One region of the Streptomyces sp. NBC_00829 genome, then DNA from elsewhere that is predicted to be linked to it. Evidence: riboswitches for the same ligand, from Rfam matches in the RefSeq annotation. Region 1 holds a riboswitch; each other region holds the start of a gene.
The links. Region 1 has a riboswitch for cyclic di-AMP ahead of OG293_RS31785 (C40 family peptidase). Riboswitches for the same ligand answer to the same signal wherever they lie in the genome.
Positions count from the first base shown of each region.

Region 2: another riboswitch for cyclic di-AMP. It lies ahead of OG293_RS18770 (M23 family metallopeptidase); the one in region 1 lies ahead of OG293_RS31785 (C40 family peptidase).
Region 3: another riboswitch for cyclic di-AMP. It lies ahead of OG293_RS04230 (peptidoglycan DD-metalloendopeptidase family protein); the one in region 1 lies ahead of OG293_RS31785 (C40 family peptidase).
Region 4: another riboswitch for cyclic di-AMP. It lies ahead of OG293_RS02710 (transglycosylase SLT domain-containing protein); the one in region 1 lies ahead of OG293_RS31785 (C40 family peptidase).

Region 1 covers NZ_CP108867.1:7,077,531-7,081,732, reverse strand. Annotated here, with positions in the region: partial or broken gene OG293_RS31800 (TetR/AcrR family transcriptional regulator) at 74-708, opposite strand; partial or broken gene OG293_RS31795 (ABC transporter permease) at 666-1,073, shown strand; partial or broken gene OG293_RS31790 (ATP-dependent Clp protease proteolytic subunit) at 1,058-1,189, shown strand; cyclic di-AMP (ydaO/yuaA leader) riboswitch at 1,695-1,879, shown strand; gene OG293_RS31785 (C40 family peptidase) at 1,883-2,359, shown strand; gene OG293_RS31780 (LysE family translocator) at 2,440-3,069, opposite strand; partial or broken gene OG293_RS31775 (LysR family transcriptional regulator) at 3,151-4,060, shown strand; gene OG293_RS31770 (ATP-binding protein) at 4,097-4,202, opposite strand, start outside.
Region 2 covers NZ_CP108867.1:4,268,706-4,272,907, reverse strand. Annotated here, with positions in the region: gene OG293_RS18775 (PrsW family intramembrane metalloprotease) at 1-370, shown strand, start outside; gene OG293_RS18770 (M23 family metallopeptidase) at 495-1,523, opposite strand; cyclic di-AMP (ydaO/yuaA leader) riboswitch at 1,535-1,690, opposite strand; gene OG293_RS18765 (PP2C family protein-serine/threonine phosphatase) at 2,049-3,200, opposite strand; tRNA gene OG293_RS18760 (tRNA-Met) at 3,370-3,443, opposite strand; gene OG293_RS18755 (LPXTG cell wall anchor domain-containing protein) at 3,548-4,202, opposite strand, start outside.
Region 3 covers NZ_CP108867.1:1,003,360-1,007,561, forward strand. Annotated here, with positions in the region: gene OG293_RS04220 (STM4011 family radical SAM protein) at 1-318, shown strand, start outside; gene OG293_RS04225 (SGNH/GDSL hydrolase family protein) at 341-1,132, opposite strand; gene OG293_RS04230 (peptidoglycan DD-metalloendopeptidase family protein) at 1,302-2,249, opposite strand; cyclic di-AMP (ydaO/yuaA leader) riboswitch at 2,254-2,407, opposite strand; gene OG293_RS04235 (alpha-galactosidase) at 2,813-4,202, opposite strand, start outside.
Region 4 covers NZ_CP108867.1:655,950-660,151, forward strand. Annotated here, with positions in the region: gene hypF (carbamoyltransferase HypF) at 1-497, opposite strand, end outside; gene hypB (hydrogenase nickel incorporation protein HypB) at 494-1,258, opposite strand; gene OG293_RS02705 (hydrogenase maturation nickel metallochaperone HypA) at 1,263-1,658, opposite strand; cyclic di-AMP (ydaO/yuaA leader) riboswitch at 2,320-2,482, shown strand; gene OG293_RS02710 (transglycosylase SLT domain-containing protein) at 2,487-3,341, shown strand; gene OG293_RS02715 (DUF6893 family small protein) at 3,387-3,494, opposite strand; gene OG293_RS02720 (hydrogenase maturation protease) at 3,505-4,059, opposite strand; gene OG293_RS02725 (hypothetical protein) at 4,056-4,202, opposite strand, start outside.

The DNA of each region.
Region 1 (4,202 bases):
GCACGGCGTTCACCGCACCACGGGTTTCTCCCGGCGGGGGACTGAACGTTAGGCGGAGAGTTTTTCCGGCGCGTTAACTGATCTTCGCCCGCCCCATGGACATCAGTCCCCCCAGCCCGTCCTCGATGGCCTCGGCCTGCGTGTCACCGAAGAGCGCCTGCTGCGCGACGAACCCCTGGGCGGTGGCGATGAGCGTGCGGGCCACATGGTCGGCGGGTACGTCGGCGTCCATCAGGCCGCCCGCGCGGTACGCCTCGACCAGCTCCGCCCAGGCCGAGCGCCGACCGGCGTACCCCTCGGCAAGCGTGGCGGCGAGCTCCTCGCTGCGCAGCGTCTCGGTCCACACCTGATCGATGAGCCGGGCGAAGGCCTGCTTGTCGCCGCCGGGAACCTGCTCGGCCAGCATGCCGCGCAGGACACGGCCGAGGAGGGCGTCCGGCATGGGCGGCGGAGTGGACCGGGCGGCTTCGTCGAAAGCCGCTCAGATCCCGACGAAGGCCTCCCCGGCGATGGCCGCGATCAGCTCCTCCTTCGGAAGTAGCGGTACACGGCACCGGCAGAGAGGCCCGCTTCGCGCAGGATGTCCTGCATCGACGTGGCGTGGAAGCCATTGCGCGCAAGGCAGCGGGCGGCACCGTCGCCGACACCCCCACGCGCCGCGCTACGACGAGGCCGCCGCCGGCACCGCGATCGAGGACCGGGTCGTATACGGGGCGATCGTGGTGAGCGACCAAGGACCCCGGCTCATGACCGCTTCGGCCGGCAGCCCGGTCGTGGCCCAGTTGCTCACGGAGGCGGTCACCGCACAGGCACCGGCCGGCACCGCGGTGAAGGTGACGGACGTCGTACCGACACCGGCGGGCGATCCGCGCGGCAGCGCGCTGGCGTCGAGCATCCTGCCGCGGGCCCTCGCGGGCGTCGCGGCGGGAGCCGCGGTCACGCTGCTGGGGCTGCGCGGAGCCCGCGCGGCGACCACACTCATCGGCGCTTCGGCGCTCGTCGGCCTCACCTCGGCCGCCCTGGCCCACAGCTGGCTCGGCGTGCTCACCGGTTCCTGGTGGGGCGAGGCCGGGTGCTCGCCCAGATCCACGCACAGGAGCTGCTGCGGCTGCGGGAGCAGCTGACCGGCACGCTCGTACGCCATACGGGTCAGACTCCGGAGCGGATCGCCGCCGATCTGGAGCGCGAGACGATCTTCGGCGCCGAGGACGCCAGGACCTACGGCCCGGTCGATCACGTGGTCAAGAACCGCAAGGCCTCGCTCCGCTCCCTGGGTTCGGCTGAGCGCCCGACGCTGCCACCCGAACTCCCTGAGGTTGCTCGACCGCGAACGCCGCTCCGATCGGGTGACGCTGCGGCCCGCAGCTCCGAGTTGACGGACGATCGGCCTTCCGTCAACCGCCATCGGTGTACTGATGACCATCCCTCATTCGGTGGAGTTGCCGGTCACCCAACAGCTACGCACAACTTGCGCACCACGACGACCGAACGAGCGGAACAACCCGTTCCACTGCTGGTGCGAGGGTCCTTACGCGTCGCGAACAGGTCGCCGAAATGGCCCTGTCCACCCGAACAGGTGAGTGGTGGTAAAGGTCACAAACCGCCGTTTCGGTTCGGAAATCCGGCATGCCGTGGGTCAAGATCCCTGGGACGACAAGCCCCCGCCACCTCGGCGGGGCGGTCCGAGCGGACGCCGAGTCCTGCCGCCGCATCGGATGACTGGTCGACAGAAGTGCATCGGCAGGAGTGGAGGACCCAAGCAGTACGGGACAGCCGGGCAGTCCGGTCGTCCCTCGGGGTGAAGCCGCATCCGCGGCCGGGCATCTTCGTCCGTCCGAACCCGACAGGTCACCCTTCACAGGCGGCTGACGAAGGGTTGCGCATGACTGCGCAGATTCATGTCCCGTTTCTGCTGACCCGGGCAGGAGCCGTATCGGCCCTGACCCTCGCCGCCGTCGGCGGCACGCTGCTGGCGCCCGGCGCCGTCTCCGAGGCACACGCGGCAACGACGCACGCGGGCAAGGCGCTCAAGGTGGCCGCCTCGAAGAAGGGAGCGCCGTACCGCTACGGCGCGGCGGGTCCGTCCCGTTTCGACTGCTCGGGGCTGACGCTGTATTCGTACAAGAAGGCGGGCAAGAAGCTCCCGCGTACGGCTCAGCAGCAGTACAACAAGACGCGCCACATCTCGGCGTCCTCCCGGCAGCAGGGAGATCTGGTCTTCTTCCACTCCGGCAGCAGCGTCTACCACGTGGGCATCTACGCCGGCAGAGGCAAGATCTGGCACTCGCCGAAGACCGGATCCTGGGTGAAGCTGGAGAAGATCTGGACCAAGCGCGTCTGGTACGGCCGGGTGCGCTGACGGGCCCTTGACGGTCACGCGCCGATCACCGTTCGTCACCGGTGGTCGGCGCGGGCCCTCCCCGTGGTGCACCCGGTGCGTCAGTGCGTCAGCGGCGCCGCCAGCAGGGTCACGCCGAGCGCGGTCAGCGCCCCGCCCGTGACCCCCTCGACCGCGCGAGTCGTGCGCGGCCGACGCAGCCGGTTCCCGAGCCGGTCCACCAGCAGCGCCACCGCCGGGAACCAGATCAGGGCCAGCGCGACGACGATCGCGGCGAGCAGCAGAGTGCGCGGCAGGACCGACGCCCCGTCCGGCACGAACTGCGGGAGCAGGCTGAGGAAGAGGATCGGCGCCTTGGGGTTCAGCACATTGGTGAGGAATCCCTGGCGCAGGCCGCGGCCGACACCGCCGGCCGCCTCCCCCCGCGGATCCTGCGTCACGGGCGCCGGACGCAGCGCGGCCCGTACGGCTCGCACACCCAGACAGAGCACATAGACGCCGCCCGCGATCTGGAGCGCGCGGTACAGCGCCGGCACCGCGACAAGGACGGCCGCGAGTCCCGCGACCGCCAGGGCTGTGTGCACGAGCAGCCCCCCGGCGACCCCGACGGCGGTGGCCAGACCCTCCGGCCGCGAGGCGAGCGCATTGCGCACGACGACGGTGAAATCCGCGCCCGGCATGGCGACCATGCCTGCGGCGACTCCCAGGAAGGCGATCAGTTGTGCGTCCATGGCCCCATCGTGGGCCGATTCAGCCTTTACGGTGTACTTGCAATCTTCTGGGTCTGCCTAAAGCAATGCTTAAGGGGAGTCATGTACGACCCGACGCGGCTCGCGGCGCTTGTCGCCGTCGCGGAGGCCGGTTCGATCACCCGCGCCGCCGCCCGGCTGGGGTACACCGCGCCCGCGCTCCCAGCAGCTGGCCAAATTGGAGCGCGAGGCGGGAGTGACGCTGCTCGTGCGGCATCATCGCGGGGCGCGGCTGACGGCCGCGGGTGAACTGCTCGCGGCGCGGGCCCGCCGGGTGCTCGACGAGATGGAGCGGGCCCGGCACGAGCTGGCGCGGCTCGCTGGGCTGTCCGGAGGGCGACTGCGTGTCGGCACGTTCACGACGGTGGGCGTCCATCTGCTGCCGCCGGTGCTGAGCGCCTTTCGCCGGGCGCACCCGGACGTGGAACTGGCGGTCGCGGAGTACGAACCGCCGGGCGGGGTCGTGGCGGTGGCGGCCGGTGAGGCGGATCTGGCGCTGACGCATGCGTACGAACCGGCGGAACCCGCGCCGCTGCCGCCCGGGGTGCTCCTGGAGCCGCTGCTCGTGGAGGAGCTGGTGCTGGTCACGGCCCCCGGGCATGCGCTCGCGGGTGGCTCGGGGCGGCTGCCGGTCGCCGATCTCGCAGGGCAGCCTCTGATCAGCAGTGCTCCCTCGCATCCGTCGCGCAAAGGTGTCGAGGCCGCCTTGGCCTCGGCCGGGATGACTCCCGCCGTGGTCTGCGAGTCACCCGGCTACGCGCTCGTGTGCGCGCTGGTCAGTTCCGGGCTCGGAGTGGCGGTGGTGCCGGAGATGGCGGCCTCGATGGCGGCGACACCGCTCGGCGTACGGCAGTTGGAACCGGCGGCCTTCAGACGGACGATCTCGGTGGCGCACCGGGGTGAGGAGTCGGGTCCGGCGGCCGAGTCCCTGCGGGCTCTGCTGCGTGGCGCATTCGGGCGCGCCGGTGGCTGACCGCCCCGCCGCCCCTCGGGTCACCGCGCTTTCCGGTCAGTTCTGCACCGGCGCCGTCCACGGCAGGGCGATCCACACGGTCTTGCCGCCCTCAGGTGTCGGGGTGACCGAGAGCTGCCCGCCGCACTCCGCGGTCAGGCTG
Region 2 (4,202 bases), 2.8 Mb from region 1:
ATCAACCCAGTTGCGGGCGTATGCCGCGGCCGGCTGGCTGACGTCCGACGAACCGCACGCGCTGTCCTCGATGCAGGCGCGCACCATGGCCCGTGACTTCGCGCGCCGCGCCCAGGGCCCGGCCGCCGCTCATGCCGTCTCGGAGTACGAGCGGTTCGCGACGACCCTGGCGTTTCTGCGCCACAGGGCCCACCGGGGCACGGTCGGCCCCGACTTCGTGGCGCGCGAGCAGGAGCTGCTCCACCATCTGTGGCAGCGCAAGGACGTCGCCGGTCCTGCGCTGACCTACGCGGCCCGGGCCACGGGACGTGCGTGGACCCCGCCGCCCTACCGCGACTACGGCGGCTACAACCCGTACCGCTCGTCCTAGACCGGTACCGCTCGCCCCCGGGGTGTCACTCGCCCCGGGGTCGTGTCACTCGCCCCGGGCCCGCTCCTGCGGATCGGGCCGCCGGGCCGTGTCCAAGGCATCGGTGACGCCCCGGACGGAGGCCTCAGACAGTCAGGCCCTTGTCCCGCAGCCAGGTCATCGGGTCGACACCGCTTCCGCCCGGAGTGTGGACCTCCAGGTGCAGATGCGGGCCCGTCACGTTGCCGGTCGCGCCGACGCGGCCGATCGTCTCGCCCGTCGACACCTTCTGGCCGACGCTCACCGACATCGAGGACTGGTGGCAGTACCAGACCTCCGTACCGTCGTCGAGCTCCAGCACCGTGCGGTAGCCGTAGGAGCCGGACCAGCCCGCCGACTTGACCGTGCCGCTGTGGACGGCCTTGACCGGGGTACCGCTGGGGGCCGCGAAGTCCAGACCCGTGTGGTAGCCCGAGGACCACATGGAGCCGGCCTCGCCGAAGGTGGAGGTGATGGTGTACGAGGAGGTGGGCAGGGCGTAGCTCTTCGCGAGCTCGGCCAGTCGCGCGGCCTCCGCCTTGGCCGCCGCCTCCGCCTCGGCCTTCTTCTTCGCGGCCTCGGCCGCCGTCTGCTGCTTGGCCGCCTCCGCAGCGGCCTTCTCGGCGGCAAGCTTCTCCGCGGCGGCCTTGGCCTCGGCCTCCGCCTCGCTCTGCTGCTGCTCGGCCTGCTGGAGGATGCGGGCGCGCAGCGCCTCACCGGCGCCGCTCGCGTCCTGCGTACCGGCCCGGGAGTCGGTGGCGATGCTCATCGTGGTCAGCGGGCCCGTGTCACCGGTGTCCGCTTCCTTGTCGTCGGACATGAAAGAACCGACACCGGGCAGGGACTTGGCGTCGGGAAGGTTGTCCGCGATGGAGTCGGGGAGCGATATGGAGACCGGCGGCTTGTTCTGCGCGGTGGCCATGCCGCCCGCGCCGACCGCGGCGATCACGCCGACACCGAGCACCGTGGAACTGCGGGCGAGTCCGCCGCGCTGCTTCATGACGCGGTGCCGACCGCGCACCGGTCGGACGGAGTCCTCGGTGGGGTTCCATTCCTCCCACGCCCGCTCCGGCGTCTCGTCGCCGAAGACATCAGTTTCGAAGGGTGATGCGGGGGCAGGTGTGTTGGACGCCACGGAGGCGTGCTCCTTTCCTTCCTTCTCGCCTACCGGGTTAGCTGACGGGTTCGGAGCAGGAAGGTCTCCTACGGGCGCTTCAGCCGCGAAAAGAGCGGCAAAAGATACCCGATTCACCCCAATTGATGGTTCCCCGGTTCCCTTGCGGAATTCGGCGCGTGCGCACGGTGCCGCCTCTTGCGACGACTGGGACGACCGCGCTGCGTTATCGAACGTTAATAGACACCGGGGTCCGATTCCAAGCTGTTCCGGGTGATCGTTTAACTACCTTGCCCGGGACTTACCAGGACACAAGCAGCCGGACTCGGGCGACTTGATCGGCACTCGGGCCCGCCCCCTCGGCTGACGGTGCATCACATGTTATGCGGAGGGGCATCCCTCGATCACCCACGGTGCCGAGTGCCCGCAGCGCCTGTCGCCTGTGACCCCGGATGCCCACGGTCCCCGATGCCCGCGCCCAAAAATGCCCACGGTCCCCGATGCCCGCGATCCCGAGTGCCCGGGTACCGCCGGCGTCCGCCGCCATCAGCGGCTGCCCGGACCGCGCTTGACCACCGGAACGGTCCTGCGCCGGTCCGGCTGCCCGTCCGCCGGCCGGCTGACCGCGAGGAGTGCCATGTCGTCCGTGGTCCTGCCGCCCGTATACCGCCGTACATCGCCGACCAGCGCATCCAGAAGCTCCTCCGGCCCGGGAAAGAGCCGCCCGGCCAGCCGCTCGGCGGGGACGTAGAAGACGCCCTCCGCGTCGCGCGCCTCGGACAGCCCGTCCGTGTAGAGGAGCAGCGTGGCCCCGAAGGGCATCGGGTGCGTCTCCGCCCGGTCCGGCCATCCCCCCACGTCGCCCATCCCCAGCGGCAGCGCGGGCTCGGTCGGCTCCAGGCTGTCCAGGTCCCCGTCGGCGTACATCAGCAACGGCTCCGGATGCCCCCGGTTGACCACACGCACCACGCCCGCGTCACGCGGGATCTCGGCGAGCACGGCCGTGGTGAACCCCTCGACGGCGTCCAGACCGCTCCGGCGCGAGCCCTCGCGTCTCAGCGCCCGCTCCAGGCGAACGGCCACCCCTTCGAGCGAGCTCTCCTGCTCGGCGGCCTCCCGGAACGCCCCGATCACCACGGCCACCGTCTCGACCGCCTCCATCCCCTTGCCCCGTACGTCCCCGACCACCAGCCGCACGCCGTGCGGCGTGTCCTGTACGGCGAAGAGGTCACCGCCGATGAAGGCGTCGGCCTGGGCGGCCTCGTACCGCGCGGCGATCCGCAGCCCGGCGATCCGGTCGGCGGGCGTGGGCAGTACGGCCCGCTGGGCGGTCTCCGCGATCACCCGGGCGGACGCCAGACGGGCGCTGCTGCGCCGTACCACCCGGTTGATCAGCAGCGCGAGCCCCGAGACCGTGATCACGGTCGTCACCTCGGTGAAGGTGGTGATGTCCGAGGCGTTGCGGTTGTAGAAATGCAGCCCGGTCACGCCCAGGACCGCAGCGATCCCGGTCAGCAGGGTGCCGACCCAGGTGAAGATCGGGGCCGCGATCAGCGGCGCTGCGGCGAAGAGCGGGACCGCGGTGAACCGGGGCGGGCTCACGAGGTCGAAGATCCAGCCACCGACGATCATCAGCGCGGGCAGCGCACGCACGAACCGCTGAGCGGTGTCGGCGCCGCCCTGCTCTCGGTTCGCCACGGGTGCTCTCCTGCCCGGTCCGCCACGGCTGCGGACGGTACCGCGCCCCTCTCAGGCTGGACGCAGCGGCACCGGGCTGCGACTCGCTGTCCGCCAACCGGGCGAGCAGCCGGGGGCGGATACGACAGTGGCCCGGCACTCGTGTCGAGTGCCGGGCCACTGCCTTCAGTAGCGGGGACAGGATTTGAACCTGCGACCTCTGGGTTATGAGCCCAGCGAGCTACCGAGCTGCTCCACCCCGCGTCGGTGAACACAACCTTACGCCATCCGGAGCAAGATCAAATCCATTTACCGCGGGACTTCGGAAATTCGCACCGATACGGGCGCCCTGACGGGCGCCCACGGCCTCAGCGGCGGCGCAGACGCAGTGCGGTGAGCACGCCGCCGGCACCGATCAGGGCGGCGGCGAGGGCCGCGTACCAGGTGGTGTCGGAGGAGCCCGTGGAGGCGAGCGCACCGGTGGTGGTGACGGGGGTGTTCGCGCCGGTCGTCGCCGTGGCCGTGGCCGTGGCCGTGGCGGACGGAGTGGGGGACGCGGACGCCGAGGCGGTGGGCGACGGCGTGGCGGACGGGGTCGCCGACGGCTTTCCGCCCGGCGTGGTGGTGCCGCGCTCGGGGGCGATGGTGATCGCGCCGTCCGCGCCCAGGAACGGCGTCTTGTTGCCCTCGGCGAGCGAGCTCGACGCGTGCAGCTTCACCTTGAGCGGCTTCTGGACGCCCTTGAAGTCGACCACGCTCACCCGGAGGGTGGTGCGGTGCATGATGAAGTTCTTGCCGATGTCCGACAGCTGCCACTTGTTCTGGCCGTCGATCCGGGTGGCCCTGATGTAGCTGCCGTCGGCCGCGAGCTCCTCGACCACGAGCTGGGGGACGGCCTGCGTGTCGTCGGGGCCCTGCTCGACCTCCAGCGTCGTCTCCAGGTCGGAGTCGAACGTCGCCGTGCCCTTGAGCTGGTGGATCAGGGAGACCTGGCCGTACGTGCCGGGCTTGATGGGCGTCTTC
Region 3 (4,202 bases), 6.1 Mb from region 1:
GACCCTCTCTTCCCGTACAGCCGCCACCCTCACCGCTCGGCCGGACTGCCCTGCCGGACCGGCGAGTCGGTCGTCTCGGTGGACGGCGACGGCACGGTGCGCCGCTGCCACTTCGTTCCCGACGAGCTGGGCAGCCTCTACGACGGCTCCTACCGGCGCGCGTTGCGCCCCCGCGCCTGCCCGCTGGCCGTCTGCGACTGTCATATCGGCTACGTGCATCTGGACTCATTGCCGCTGTACGACGTGTTCGCCGGCGGAGTGCTGGAACGGATACCGGCCCAGCACGGAGCCGGCCTGCGACTGCCCGGCGGGCGGTAGCCGGCCCCACCCTGGCGAACGGTCAAAGTGGCAGCAGATCCGGGCGCTTGGCCTCGACATGGTCCCCGGAGCTCTCGCCGCGCAGCCGTCGGCCGATCCACGGCACCAGGTGTTCGCGCGCCCAGTGGATGTTGTCCCGGCGCACTTCGAGCGACCCGCGGGGCGGCAGCGGCGGCCACGGCTGATCGGGGTCGGCGGGCACCTCGATGCCGAGGACCTGGGCGGCGCGCAGCGCGACCCGGGTGTGCCCCTCGGGCGAGAGGTGGAGCCGGTCGCCGTCCCAGGCCCGCCTGTCCTGGACGGACTTGAGCGACCACAGGTCGAGAACGGGGCAGTCGTAGCGGTCGGCGATGGCGCGTACGTGAGCGGTGTACGTGGCGATCTTGCCGCGGAGGTGGCGCAGCACCGGGACTCCGCGGGTGTCGAAGCCGGTGGTCACCATGACCGTGCCGACAGCGCCCGCGAGGTCGGCGACGGCCCGCTCGAACCGCTCGGCGACATCGTCCGGGTCGGTGCCGGGGCGGATGATGTCATTGCCGCCCGCGCAGAACGTCACCAGATCCGGGGCGAGTTCCCTGGCCCTCGACACCTGCTCGTCGACGATCTGGTCGAGGAGCCGGCCGCGGACGGCGAGATTGGCGTACCTGAAGGCGTGTTCGGGCATCCGGTCGTCGAGCAGGACCGCGAACCGGTCGGCCCATCCGACGTACATCCCGTCGGGTCCCGGGTCTCCGACGCCCTCGGTGAAGCTGTCGCCGATCGCCGCGTACGACCCGAATACGCCGCTCGTCCTTGTTCTCGAATCGTCTGCCACGCGACCATATCTTTCCCTTACGGGTGTGACCTACGCGACCGTAAGGAGGGGTTGACGAGGGGTGATCTATGACACCGGTCAAGATTCACCCAACGCGGAATACGCCGAGTCCCCCCGCGCCGCGGGTGCGGCACGGGGGGACGAGGTGTGGTGCGGGTCGCCAGGTGGCTCAGATGGTGACGCCGTGCTGGCGAAGGTAGGCCAGCGGGTCGATGTCGGAGCCGTAGCCCGGGCCGGTGCGGATCTCGAAGTGCAGGTGCGGACCAGTGGAGTTGCCGGTGGTGCCGGAGAGGCCGATCTGCTGGCCGCCGCTCACGCTCTGGCCGGAGGAGACGGCGAGCGAGGAGAGGTGGGCGTACTGCGAATAGGTGCCGTCGCCGTGCTGGATGACGACCTCGTTGCCGTACGCGCCGCCCCAGCCCGCGGAGACGACGGTGCCCGGGCCGACGGCCTTGACCGGCGTGCCGGAAGCAGCCGCGAAGTCGACGCCGGTGTGGTAGCCGCTGGACCACATGGCGCCGGCCAGGTGGTACGGGGTGATGACGGACGGGCTGTCCACGGGAGTGGTGAAGCCGGAGCCGCTGGTCTTGGCCGGGCTCTTCGCCGCGGTGTCGGAGGCGGGCTGCGCCGTGGTCTTCTCGGCCGCGTCCGAGCCCGTGCCGGAGGAGCCGGTGGAGGCCGGGCGGTCGCGCTTCTCCTTGCGAGGCTGCGACTCCTCGTGCGTCTTCGCCTTCGACTTCGCGCCCAGGGTGAGCTTGAGGCCCGGGTGGATCAGCGACGGGTTCTCACCGACCTGCCGGCGATTGTCCTCGTACAGCTTGTGCCAGCCGCCGGGGACGTGGCGCTCGGCGGCGATCTTCGAGAGACAGTCGCCGGCGACGACGGTGTACGTGGCGGGGCCGGCGGCAGGCCTCTGCGCGGTCTTCTGCGCGACCGGGGCGGCTGCGGCGGTCACGGCCGTGTGCGGCGTCGTGGCGGGGGCCGTCTTGCCCGCGGCGTGGGCGCCGGTGGCAACCGTGAGCGGCAGCGCGATGGCGGCGCCACCCGTGCCGGCGGCGACGAGGCCGCGCGTGATCGGGCTGGTCCTGGGACGGCGATGCTTACCCTTTGCGGGCATGGCGCTTTCCTCTCCGGCGCCGGCGAGGTGAGCTGTCGGGTTCGGGCTGGAGATGCCCGGCCGCGCTGTGCGCGACTTGACCCCTAGCCGTCCGGAGGTCCGGATTCGGCGTACTACCTGGGTCCCCCGCTCCTGCCACGCGTGGGTGGGTTCGAATTCCGGTCGGCGGCAGGATTAGGCGGTCCGTCCGGATTGACCGTGAACGTAAACGAGTGGAGCCGAATGGAACAAGCCGCCGCATTTTCCGATCATTGTTTGCCGGGAAATCGCCGGAGAATTCCCGTTACGCTCCGTGAATTAATGATCTTCCCGCGCCCGCAGGGCAAAGGAATTCGCGGCGGCGCCCCCGCCACGCACCGTCACGGATGAGATCCTGCTCACGAGCCGCGCGCCGCCCTCATTACAGACGGGGCACGCCATACTTAATCGCTCAATTCGGACAGAACAGTCATTCAATGACTATCGACCGAATAGTCTCGTTCACCGCCTAAGCGCTCACAATGCCGATGGAATTCCGCGGAGCCGGGCTGCCCATTTCGACCATTTCATCCCTTAGGGGCAGATCAGTGGCGGCGCAACCGGATCACCGTCGCGTCCATGTCGCCCTTCAGCCCGGTGTGCAGTCCGTGATGCAGCAGGACGGATCCGCGGTGCAGCGCGCCGGTGTCCAGGTCCTCGTAGGCCGCCGCGGAGTCGATACCGCGCAGCCGGAGCCGCGGCGGCTGCTCTCCGTAGTGCTGCGCCTGAAGCCAGGCGAGGACGACTGATTCATCGCCCTTGACGTACTGCACAGCGCTGAGCCCGCCCTCGGGCGCCCGCAGCCGGTACAGCTCGCCGTGCTGCACCAGCGGCCTGATCTTCTTGTAGAGCTCCACCCAGACACGGGCCTCGGCGAGCTCCTCCTCGGTCCACTCGGTGAGGTCGCCGCCGACCCCCAGGACACCGGCCATGGCGCTGACAAACCGGAAACGAAGCGTGCTGAACCTGCCGTTGAGCTGGACATTCGGACTGTCGGTGACCCACGCGGCCATGACCCTCGCGGGATGCAGCTGGGTGAAGCCGTGCTGGATGGCAAGCCGGTCCAGCGGGTCGGTGTTGTCGGAGGTCCACACCTGGTCGGTACGGGAGAGGATGCCGAGGTCGATCCGGCCACCGCCGCCCGAGCAGGACTCGAAGGCGACGGAGGGGTGCGCGGCCCGCAGCCGGTCGAGCAGTGCGTACAGCGCGTGCACATGCTCGACCCACAGCTTCTGGGGATAGTCCTCCCCCGGCCATCCGGCATCCGTGAAACAGCGGTTGAAGTCCCATTTCACATAGTCGACGGGCGTGCTACTCAGTAGGCCGTCCAACTGCCCCCAGAGGTATTCCTGCACGTCCTCGCGCGCGAGGTTGAGCACCAGCTGATTGCGGAATTCGATCCTGGCGCGTCCGGGGTGGTGCTGCACCCAGTCGGGGTGCGCGCGGTAGAGATCGCTGTCCGCATTGACCATTTCCGGTTCGACCCAGATACCGAACTGCATACCCAGCCCGTGCACTTCGTCGGCGAGCGGCCCCAGGCCGTCCGGAAAGCGCTCGGGATTGGGGGTCCAGTCGCCGAGTCCGGCCCGGTCGCTGGTGCGCTGCCCGAACCAGGCGTCATCGACGACGAACAGCTCGACGCCCATGGCCGCCGCCCTGCGCGCGAGAGCCCGCTGCTGCTTCTCGGAGATGTCGAAGCCGGTGGCCTCCCAGGAGTTGTAGAGGACGGGCCGCTCGGCCGCCGCGTCCGGTACGACGTGCGCCAGCTGCCAGGCGTGCCAGGCGCGGCTGGCCCCGCCGAATCCCTTGTCGCTCCACAGCCCGGCGAAGACGGGCGAGGTGTACGACTGTCCCGGTGCGAGTCGCAGCAGCCCGGAGTCGTCGTGGCCGACTCCGCCGGTGATCTGCACCACGCCGTCGGGCAGCTGCTGTACG
Region 4 (4,202 bases), 6.4 Mb from region 1:
GCCATGGTGGTGTGGGACCGGTCGTACGGCAGGCCGGTGACGATGGTGAAGCGCGGGCCGCAGTGCGTACAGGTGATGAAGGGGTGCCGGTGGCGCCGGTCGGACGGGTCGGCCAGTTCTGCCAGACAGGCGGCGCAGGTGGCCATGTCCGGGGAGACCAACGTGCGCGCGGGCCCGCCGCTACGGGAGGCGGCGATGGTGAATCCGTGTCCCCCTGCCGGGGGTACGTCCTCGTGGTCGACGGATTCCACGCGGGCGAGCGGTGGCGCCTCGGCCGAGATCCGGTCGCAGAACGACTTCAGGGCCCTGGGTGGTCCTTCGACTTCCGCGACAACACCCTCAGCCGTGTTGGTCACATGTCCGACGAGGTCCAGCCGGGTGGCCAGCGCGTAGACGAAGGGCCGGAACCCGACGCCCTGGACGACACCCCGGACAGTGACCCGCCTGCGCCCGACCGTCCGGTCGACGACGGTGGCGCCCGGCTGCGTACCGGTCACGAGCCCGACTGCGCCAGGGCGCCCGAGCCCGCCGTGTGGGAGTGCGTGCCGTGTTCGTGTCGATGGATGTGCTCCTGGCGGGCCATGACGGGTGCGTGCGTCACCCCGCCGTCGGCCGTAGCCACGGCCCGGTCCAGCAGAGCCCCGATCCCCGTCCCGCCACGCGCCGACGTCAGCAGCACTTCCACACCCGGATTGACCTGTTCGACATGCGCACGAAAAGCGGCTTCGTCGAATTCCACGGCTTCCGCGATATCGGTCTTGGTGATCACGACCAGTTGCGCAAGGCCAAAGGCGGTGGGGTACTTCAGGGGTTTGTCCTCGCCCTCCGTCACCGATGCGAGGACAACTCGCAAGGATTCCCCGAGATCGTAGGAGGCCGGGCAGACGAGGTTGCCCACGTTCTCCACGAACAGCAGTCGGGTGGCATCGGGGAGCCATCCGTCGATGTGCCGACTCAGCATTCCGGCCTCCAAATGGCAGAGGCCGTCGGTCAGTACCTGCTTGACCGGAACTCCGGAACGGGCCAACCGCATTGCGTCGTTCTCGGTGGCCAGATCGGCCGTGAGGGCCGCGACCGGTACTCCCCGATCCCGGGCGAGCAGCAGTTCGGCCTCGAGCAGTGCCGTCTTGCCGCTGCCGGGACTGGAGAGCAGATTGACCACGGTGGTCCCACGGGCGGCGAGTTCGGCGCGCAAAGTGGCCGCTGTCGCGTCGTTCTTGGCGAGTACGGCCTGGTGCAGATCGACCTCACGGCACATTGCTTCAGCACTCCTCGGAGACGGTTTCACGGGTGCAGGCGTGCGGCTGGCCGTCCTCCCAGTGCACGCTGACGATCTGCAGCTCGCGGCCGGCGAGCAGTTCGGCGGTCGCCTCTCCGCACCCCGGGCAGCACAGCTGCGGGGGCATGCCGACTGCCCATTCATCAGCGCATGGGGCACAGCGGGCGCGGCCGGGCACGGATTCGGTGACCAGTTCGGCACCCTCAAGAACAGTGCCGGCGCAGGCCAGTTCGAAGCAGAAGGACAGCGCGTCGGGCACGACTCCGGCCAGTTCGCCTACCTGGAGCCGTACGGACGTCACCGCGGTGACATCGCCCGCTTCGGCCGCCGCCTGCTCCACCTGACCGACCACGGCCAGCGCGATGGACATCTCGTGCATCGGTCTCCGTCCTGGCACAGGCCGAGCTGTCGACCGCCCTGGCCGGGTGCGGCCGGGGCCCGCTCGGGACCATTACAGGCAGGTACCCCGTGGCCGGGAGACCGGCACGCCGACGCCGTGGGGCCGCGTACACCGTTCGGTGCAGCCGGGGACATCGCAGGGAGCGGAGTGCGCGGCCGGGGCCGTGGCCACATCACGTCGCGTGCCGCCCGAGGGGACGCGATTGCACCTCAAACGGGCAGATCCTACCGATAAGCGGCGCTAAAGGAGTATAGGCGAAATATGGGAGTCGAATATCCGAGACCGGACAAACAGCGGGGTTCAAAGTGTCCGGAATGAGCTTTTGCTCAACATTGCACCCGGCATCCATATTGGGGGAACTCGCACGACTTGTCATGCTATTTCGCAGTGCCGCGGAACAGATCACCACACGTCATATCCCGTGACATGAGTCACGTCTCCAAGGTCACGCGAGAAACATCGGCCACGCCCAGACCCGTACCGCAGAAAGAAAGTTGAGTTATCCGCTCGAATTGGATCACGCAATTTCTCCCGCCAGAATCCACATGCCCCATTGCAGTGGTGAATTCGGGACTTGTTCCATCGAGTCCCTCTCGCTTAACGTCACCGTCAATCCCGGACGGACCGCCGAATCCTGCCGCCGTCCGGTAAACCGAACCCACTCACGTGCGGCAGGAGCGGGGGACCCAGGTAAGCCGCCGATCCGGAATCCGGAACGGCTTGGGGTGAAGTCGCATTCCAGTGCGACCGGGCATCTCCAGCCCGAACCCGACAGCTCACCTCGCAGGCGACGGAGAGGAATTCGTCATGCCTGCAAAGGGCAAGCACCGCCGTCCCAAGTCCAGCCCCCTCACCCGTTGTTTCATGGCAGCCGGAGCGGGCGGCGCCGCGCTCGCCCTCCCGGTGATCGGCGCGACCACAGCCTCCGCGGTGCAGCCGGTCGCGCACTCCGCCGTCGCGGTGAAGGCCGTGGCGCCGGCTGTCGCCCCCGCGACTCCGGTCGTCACGAAGAAGGCCGGACCGACGATCTATTCCGTCATCACGGGCGACTCCCTCTCCAAGATCGCGTCGGACCACGCGCTCAACGGCGGCTGGAAGCGGCTCTACCAGGACAACCGGCAGGCCGTGGGCGACAACCCGTCGCTGATTCACCCCGGCCTCAAGCTGACGATCGGCAAGAAGGCCGCAACGGGCGCCCGCGCGTCCTCCGCGCCGGAGCGGGCCAACCGTTCCGCGCGGACGACCGCCCTGTCCGCCAAGACCACCGCTGCCGCGAAGCCCGCCAAGACCGCCGCGAAGCCCGCCAAGACCGCCGCGAAGCCCGCCAAGGCCAAGACCTACACCAACGATCTGGACGGCTGGATCAAGGAGTCGCTGGACGTCATGGCCAAGCACGGCATCCCCGGCACCTACGAGGGCATCCACCGCAACGTGATGCGCGAGTCCTCGGGCAACCCGCTGGCCATCAACAACTGGGACTCCAACGCCGCGGCCGGAACGCCGTCCAAGGGACTCCTCCAGGTCATCGACCCCACGTTCCTCGCCTACCACGTGCCCGGCACGTCGATGGACAGCTACGACCCGGTCGCCAACATCACCGCCGCCTGCAACTACGCGGCCGACAAGTACGGCTCGATCGACAACGTGAACGGCGCCTACTGATCGTCCCGGCAGACCCGCTCGGGCCGTCTCGTCCCGTCACTGGCGTCACATCCTGCGCATGCGCAGATAGCGCCTGAGGTCCGGCAGGACCTGCTTGACGACGGCGGCCAGAGCGGCCGCGGCGGCCGCGCCGCCGATGATGGTCTTCTTCATGCTGTGCTCCTCACTGTGCGGCCTTGGCGGCCTCAGGCGGTGACGCGGACGTCTTCTGTTCGCCGTCCCGCAGCAGGCCCATGATCATCCGTACGGCCTCCGGAACCGCGGCGGCCACGGACGGGCTGAGGCCGATGCCCTCCTCAACGGAGGCGGGTTCGCAGCCCAGGACCAGCGTGCGCCCCGGCGGGCGCGCGCCGGTCCCGGCGCAGAGCGTCCCCAGCAGGGCCAGCACCGCGTCGGGTGACATCTTGTGGCCGTCGAGCTGGGCGTTCCGGGGCTCGACGGCACCGGGCGCGTCGGGTTCGATGAGATACAACGTGCCGGGCTCCTGGCCGCGCTCCGTGGCATCGACCAGGACGACGGTGTCGTAGCCGTCGAGCAGCTGGTACGCCAGGTGCACCCCCCGTACGCCGATGTCCGCGGTCTCCACGCCCTCGGGCAGCCGCTCGGCCGCGAGCCTGCGTACGGTCTCGACGCCGAAGCCGTCATCGCCGAGGAAGATGTTCCCCACCCCGGCGACCAGGACCCGCCGACCGGGCCGGGTGGCGCTCCTCGCGTTCATGCGTCCTCCAGCGGGGCGACCTCGTCGGGCTGGAAGTACAGATACCGGCCCTGTTCACGGCGGATGTCGGCGCCGGGATCGCCCTCCACCGTCACCGCCAGGTGCACCGCCCCGTCCACGTCGTGGAGCACCGCCTCGACCGT